DNA from 2 places in the Kitasatospora sp. NPDC051853 genome. Region 1 is predicted to be linked to the other one. Evidence: riboswitches for the same ligand, from Rfam matches in the RefSeq annotation. Region 1 holds a riboswitch; the other holds the start of a gene.
The links. Region 1 has a riboswitch for cobalamin ahead of ACIA8O_RS36340 (prenyltransferase/squalene oxidase repeat-containing protein). Riboswitches for the same ligand answer to the same signal wherever they lie in the genome.

Region 1 (3,563 bases):
AGCCCGGCGAAGGCCGGGGCGAGTGCGAGCGCGGCGGAGGCCGACACCCGCGCCGCACGGATGAGTCGGCCCGGCTGCCGGTTCACAGGTGCCGCCCGGTGTCAGAGGTCTTCCGGCGACGCAGGGAGACCAGCACGGCGGCACCACCGATGGTCAGCAGCACACCGGGTGCCACCAGGCCCAGGACGTCGGTGCCGGTCCGGGCGAGGCTGGAGTCGGCCGGGCCGCCCTGACCCGTGCCGCCGCCGGCCGGGGCGGGGGCACGGGTGGTGGTCGTAACGGACTGCGTGGGTGTCGGATTGCCGGGCGACGTGGACGAGTTGGACGGATCGGCAGTCGCCGAAGCTGACGCGGAGGGGGACGCCGACGGGGACGCGGAGGGGGACGGCGACGGGGACGGCGAGCCGGAGGGCTCGGGCGAGGCCGAGGCCGAGGGTGAGGGCGAAGGCTCCGGAGAGGTGGAGGCGGACGGGGACGGGGACGGGGAGCCGCTCGGGTCGGGCGGGATGGTACCGAGATCGCGCTTCAGGGTGCCGAAGGAGATCCCGGTGACACCGCCGAGCGCCTGGGTGGAGGCCCGGACGTCCGAGCCCTTCTGGCCGGCGGAGGCGACGTCGAAGCCGCCGTCGCCGTTCTGCCGGTCGGCCAGGAACTCGACGGCCTTGGCGATCTGCGCCGCGTACGTCCCCTGACGGAGCGTCATGCCCTGGACGGCCAGCGCGGCGGAGTTGGTGGAGTTGTCCGCCGCGCCGGGGAAGCCGCCGTCGGCGCTCTGGACGGAAGCGAGCCAGGCGAGGCCCTTGTCGACGGCCGCCGCCGCGTCTTCGCCGGGCACCAGGGCGAGCGCCATGACGGCCATCGCGGTGCTGTCCACGTCGGAGTCGCCGGTGGCGGGGATCAGGCTCGGCCAGGCGCCGTTCGGCTTCTGCAGGCCGCGCAGGTAGGCGGTCGGGGCGGCGGCGTTCGTGGTGTCCCCGGCCCGCAACTGGGCCGTCACGCCGAGGGCTTGGGAGAAGACCGAGGTCGCCCAGGTGTAGTTGCCCGCCGCGTCGCAGCCGAGGTCCTCGGAGGCCTTGGCGCAGACCGCCGCGTCGAGCGCCGCGATCAGGTCGTGGCCGCCGAACTTCCGCGGGTCGCGGCCGACGACCTGGGCGAGCAGCGCCTCCTTGCCGATCGAGCCGCCGCCCGCGTACTCGGTGCCGACGGCGGTCCAGTCGTTGACGGTGCGGTCGTTGCCGTCCCTGCCCTGCTGGTCGAGGAAGTCGACGATCCGGCGCAGCGCGGCGTCGTCGGTGCCGGTCGCGGCGAGCGCGAAGGCGCCGTCGATGGTGAGTCCGAAGTCGGCGAACTTGAAGCCGGGGACGGCGTCGTAGTAGTGACCGTCGATCAGGTGGGCCGGGTCGGTGAGGTACGTGCCGCCCTTGGCGAGGTCGGGCGAGCGGCTGGGCTTCGGGGTGGACGGGTCGGTGGTGCCGAGGTCCCGGCGGACGGTCGAGGGATCGGTGCCGGTGAGGGCGGACAGGTCCTGTTCGGCCGCGGCGGTGCCGGGGTGGCCGATCAGCACGGTGCCGGTCGCGGCGACCGCGACGGCCGAGGTGAGCAGGGCGGACGCCAGGCTGCGGCCTCCGCGCGGACGGGTGGTGCGACTGCTGACCCTCACCGAATGTCTCCCTGATCGGTCGATGCGGGAGTGACGGGGCAGCCGACAGGGCCCGGACGGGCCTGCGGTGACCGCGTCGTAGTCCGCGACGACGCACGTGCTTGCTGGTGGACTCCTCGGGATGGGCATTCCGGCTCACCCGCCGGCCGGCGGGTCCACGGTTGCGGGTCAGCGCCGGAGTTCGACCGGCTTCCCCCACCATCGAGAATGAAAAGCGGTTCATCAGACCATGTGGCCGTCCGGAGCGTCAACGCTGTGTCACGTCGCCCCCACCACAGCGCAACCAGTGCTGACCATCCGTCAGACCGGCACACCCGTAAGGCCCGGGAGGCGCCTGGGCGGGCGCCTCCCGGGCGGTACGGTCAGCCGGCCAGCTCGGCGCGGACCGTCCTGGCGGCCTCGACCAGGTTCTCCAGCGAGGCGCGGGTCTCCGGCCAGGCACGCGTCTTCAGGCCGCAGTCGGGGTTGACCCAGAGCCGTTCGGCCGGAAGGGCGGCGAGACCGGCGCGGAGCAGGGCGGCGGCCTCCTCGGCGGAGGGGACGCGGGGGGAGTGGATGTCGTAGACACCGGGGCCGACCTCGCGGGGGTACCCGGCGTCGGTGAGCTCGTGGGCGACCTCCATGTGGGAGCGGGCCGCCTCCAGGGAGATCACGTCGGCGTCCAAGTCCTCGATGGCGCCGAGGATTTCACCGAACTCGGCGTAGCACATGTGGGTGTGGACCTGGGTGTCGGCGCGGACGCCCGAGGTGGTGAGGCGGAACGCCTCGGTGGCCCACGCCAGGTAGCCGGCCCGGTCGGCGGCGCGCAGCGGCAGGGTCTCGCGCAGGGCGGGCTCGTCCACCTGGACGACCGCGGCCCCGGCGGCCTCCAGGTCGGTGACCTCGTCGCGCAGGGCGAGGGCGACCTGGCGGGCGGTGTCGCCGAGCGGCTGGTCGTCGCGGACGAAGGACCAGGCGAGCATGGTGACCGGGCCGGTGAGCATGCCCTTGACCGGACGGTCCGTCAGGGACTGGGCGTAGCGCTGCCAGTCGACGGTCATCGGGGCGGGCCGGGAGATGTCGCCGGCCAGCACCGGGGGCCGGACGTACCGGGTGCCGTAGGACTGCACCCAGCCGTGCTGGGTGGCGAGGTAGCCGGTGAGCTGCTCGGCGAAGTACTGGACCATGTCGTTGCGTTCGGGCTCGCCGTGCACCAGGACGTCCAGGCCGGCCTTCTCCTGGTACTCGATCACCTCGCGGACCTCGGCCTCCATCCGCTCCCGGTAGGCCGCCGCGTCGATCCGCCCGGCCCGCAAGTCAGCCCGGGCAAGCCGAAGTTCAGCGGTCTGCGGGAAGGAGCCGATGGTGGTGGTCGGCAGCACGGGCAGGGCCAGCCGGGCCCGCTGCGCCGCCGCCCGCTCGGGGTAGGCCTGGCCGCGTCGTGCGTCGGCCTCGGTGGTGGCCGCGACCCGGGCCCGGACGGCCGGGTCGCGGGTGATCGGGGAGCCGGCCCGGGACGCCAGGTCGGCGCGGTTGGCGGCGAGTTGGGGCGCGATGGTGTCCGTGCCCTCCCGCAGGCCCCGGGCGAGCAGGGCCGCCTCGGCGGTCTTCTGCCGGGCGAAGGCCAGCCAGCGGGCGATCTGCGGGTCCAGCTCGCGCTCGGCGGTGGCGTCCAGCGGGACGTGCAGCAGCGAGCAGGACGGCGCGACGTCCACCCGGTCGGCCAGGCCGAGCAGGGTGGCCAGGGTGGCGAGCGACTTCTCCAGGTCGTTGACCCAGACGTTGCGCCCGTCCACCACCCCGGCCACCAGCCGCTTGCCGGGCAGCCCGCCGACGGCCGCGAGGTCCGCCAGGTTGGCCGCGGCGGGCCCGGTGAAGTCCAGGCCGACCCCCTCCACCGGGGCCTTGGCGAGCACCTTCAGCG
Region 2 (3,563 bases), on a different contig from region 1:
TCCATCGCGTTGAGCAGGTCGGCGACGGTGGCACCCGCGGCGACGTGGGCGCCCAGGTTGACCGAGCCGAGGTTGCAGACGGCGGTCTCGGAGTCGTCGGTGACCTCGATGATCTCGGTGCAGAGGTTCGAGGAGTGGACCACCCGGCCGGGCAGCGCGGTCTGGTTGGCGGCCCGGTTGGAGGCGTCCTTGAAGGTCATCCAGCCGTTGCCGGTCTGCGCCAGGGTGCGCATCATCCGGGCGTACAGGGTCTGCGCCGGGATGGTGCGGACGGCCTTGCCGGCCTGCTCGGCCTTGAGGTAGGCCTCGTCGAACTCGGCGCCCCAGAGGTCGACCAGCTCGGGCACGTCGGCCGGGGAGAACAGCGACCAGTCGGCGTTGGCGTTCACCCGGCGCATGAACTCGTCCGGGATCCAGTGGGCCAGGTTGAGGTTGTGGGTCCGGCGGGCCTCCTCGCCGGTGTTGTCGCGGAGCTCCAGGAACTCCTCGATGTCCGCGTGCCAGGTCTCCAGGTAGACGCAGGCCGCGCCCTTGCGGCGGCCGCCCTGGTTCACCGCGGCGACCGAGGAGTCCAGGGTGCGCAGGAACGGGACGATGCCGTTGGACTTGCCGTTGGTGCCGCGGATCAGGCTGCCGCGCGAGCGGATCCGGGAGTAGGACAGGCCGATGCCGCCGGCGTGCTTGGAGAGCCGGGCGATCTGGGCGTACCGGTTGTAGATCGAGTCCAGGTTGTCCAGCGGCGAGTCCAGCAGGTAGCAGGAGGACATCTGCGGGTGCTTGGTGCCGGAGTTGAACAGCGTCGGGGAGCTGGTCAGGTACTCCAGACGGCTCATCAGGCGGTAGAGCCCGGCCACCTCGGCCACCGACTCCTCGGTGTCGCCGACCGCCAGGCCCGCCGCGACCCGGAGCAGGAAGTGCTGCGGGGTCTCGATCACCTGACGGGTGATCGGGTGGCGCAGCAGGTAGCGGGACTGCACGGTGCGCAGGCCGAAGTACTCGAAGCGGTCGTCGCCGGAGCGGTCGACCAGACCGTCGAAGGCGGCCGCGTGCTTGGCCACGAAGGCCGCGGTGACGTCACCGATCAGGCCCTCGGCGTGGCCGACGGCGATCGAGGCGGAGAAGGAGACGGCGCCCTGCGAGACGGCCTCGTCCTGGATCTCCAGCGCCAGCAGCCGGGCCGCCAGCTTCGAGTACTGCGGGTCCTCGGCGATCATCGAGGCGGCAGCCTCCACGGCCAGCCCGCGCAGCTCGGCGAAGTCCGAACCGGCGTGCCGGCCGCGCAGCGCAGCGGCCGCGACGTGGCCCGGGTCCACCTGGGGGAGGTCGGCGCTGCGGTCCGTGAGGAGCCGGAGCAGGGCGGCCCCCGGTTCGGTCCGGTCTTCGGCGGTTCCCTGGGCGGGCAGGGCAACTGAGGCAGCGATGGTCAAGGCGCTTCTCTCCTGGCGGCGGCGGTCGGCATGGCTGCCGGGCCGACTTGGGCGCAGGGGAGTACGGCGCTGACGCCGTCACGGCGCGCGCGATCCACCCCCCGGCCCACCCGCGAGGCCCGGACGTCACTGCGGTGCTCCAAGGCATCTGCGGGGAAGCCGTGTGGCACACCGTCGGCAGGTCACCGGACTCGCGGGCCGTCGTCGAGGCGGCCGCTCACCGTTGCGGGGCAGTCCCGGACTTCCACCGGAGTTCCCCTGCATCGACAGCGAGAGCGAGCATACATGTAGTGCTAGCTGGCTTGGTGGACCCCACATCTTGTGTGGTGTCGTGTAGCGCGATGGTGGCCCGGAGTGATGGCCGGAGGCCCCGCAGGAGGCCGTTCGGGGAGCCGAGGCCGTCCCTGTTCGCGGATTCTCCACATGGCCTAGGATCTGCGCTCATGAGTGATGGGGTGGGCATGAACGGTGGCAACGGGCAGCAGCCCGGTCAGGGATATCCGCAGTACCAGCAGCAGTACCCGGGGTACGGTCCGCCGGCCGGCGGACCGGACTGGGACGCGATGGCGCAGCGGGCCCAGGACGACGCGAAGCGGAAGACCCGGATGCGGTTGCTGCTCGGCGTGGTCGCGCTCGCGGTCGTCGGCGGGCTGGTCGCCGTGGCGGTCTCCGTGTCGAAGGGCGGCGACCCGGTCGCACAGCCGACCGGGACGGCCTCGACCGGCAAGACCGGCTCCAGCGTGAGCCCGACGGCCACCACCGGGGCGACCAAGGCGCCGGTACCGAACCCGGCGTCCCCGCTCGCCGGTGACGACGCGTCACTCAAGGCCATCTGGGACGTGAGCACGGACAAGGCACCCGTGGACCCGGCCGCGTTCTTCCCCGAGGAGACCCTCGAGTTCGGCGGCGCCGTCTGGACCCGGCGCAGCGCGACGACGGTCACGCCGTGCTGGCACGCCATCACCGGCGGGCTCGCGGACGCGATCGAGAACCAGGCCTGCCGGCAGGTGGTGCGGGCCACCTACGTGCTGAACGACAGCGCCGTGGTGGTCGGCGTGGCGGTCTTCGACAAGCGGCTCCAGGCCGAGACGGCGACCGGCAACGTCAACGGACAGCTCAAGGGCCTCCAGGTCGAAGGCATGAAGGACTTCTGCCAGGAGGTGGGGTGCGCCAGCACGCACGGCTCGCTCGGCCGGTTCGCGTACTTCACGGCCGCGGGCTCGGCGAAGGAGGGCGGCATCACCGCTGACAAGGTCGCCACCGACGCCGGACCGGGCTTCGCCGCCCGGGTGCGCTCGACGCTGGAGAAGCGGGCTCTCTCGCAGGCGGGCTGACCGGTGTGACCTGGGGTCAGATCCGCACGCAGGCCCCGATACTGTCTCCCTGTCAAGGATGATCAGGAGTTGTCAGGGGGAGTCCGTGATATCTCTGCGGGGCAGACACGGCGGTGCTGTGACGCTGGGCGCCGTGACGCTGACGGCCTCGCTCGTCTGCGCGACGGTGATAGCGGTCAGCGGCGCGGAGGACGGGCCGGGAGCGGCCCCGACCTCCGCCCCGGCCTCGTCCGGGCCCGGCCTGGCGTCGGCCCCGGCGTCGCGTCCGGTGCCGGCCGATCTGGGCAAGGACCTGCTCAAGCGTGACCCGGCCGCCTCGCCCAACGCCCGGGCGGTCTTCCAGCTGCTGGCCGACCTGGAGCAGGCCGCCCGCTCGGGCAAGCCGCGCGGCACGGTCATCGGGCAGCACGTGGAACTGCAGAACGAGCTCTACAACGCCTCCTACGGTGACTTCGCCGGCTCCAAGCCGGCCGGCTACTACTACAAGAAGGCGGCCGACATCACCGGCAAGCTGCCGGGGTTCGTCGAGGCGGACCTGGGGCCGGGGTACGGGCAGTCGGCCTGGGGGGTCGGCAACGAGCGGAGCTACTCGGCCGGGCGCTGGCCCTCCTGCGAGGCCAAGTGGCAGTACGCCGACGACGCGGTGGACCTGCTGAAGGCGGTCTGGTCGGGCTACCCCCGTGCGGCGGACGGCAGTTACGGGACCGGTGCCGGCGGCGCGCAGCGCAACTGCGACGGCAGCACCACCGTCCTGCCGGACAACGGCGGCGCCCCGGCCGGGATGGTCGGCATGTCCTTCCAC

Region 2: another riboswitch for cobalamin. It lies ahead of ACIA8O_RS29960 (ribonucleoside-diphosphate reductase subunit alpha); the one in region 1 lies ahead of ACIA8O_RS36340 (prenyltransferase/squalene oxidase repeat-containing protein).

The regions. Positions count from the first base shown of each region.
Region 1 is NZ_JBITBY010000017.1:49,607-53,169, reverse strand. It holds gene ACIA8O_RS36345 (hypothetical protein) at 1-47, opposite strand, end outside; gene ACIA8O_RS36340 (prenyltransferase/squalene oxidase repeat-containing protein) at 83-1,660, opposite strand; cobalamin riboswitch at 1,763-1,907, opposite strand; gene metE (5-methyltetrahydropteroyltriglutamate--homocysteine S-methyltransferase) at 2,023-3,563, opposite strand, start outside.
Region 2 is NZ_JBITBY010000011.1:252,333-255,895, reverse strand. It holds gene ACIA8O_RS29960 (ribonucleoside-diphosphate reductase subunit alpha) at 1-1,427, opposite strand, end outside; cobalamin riboswitch at 1,586-1,727, opposite strand; gene ACIA8O_RS29955 (hypothetical protein) at 1,871-2,761, shown strand; gene ACIA8O_RS29950 (glycoside hydrolase family 26 protein) at 2,895-3,563, shown strand, end outside.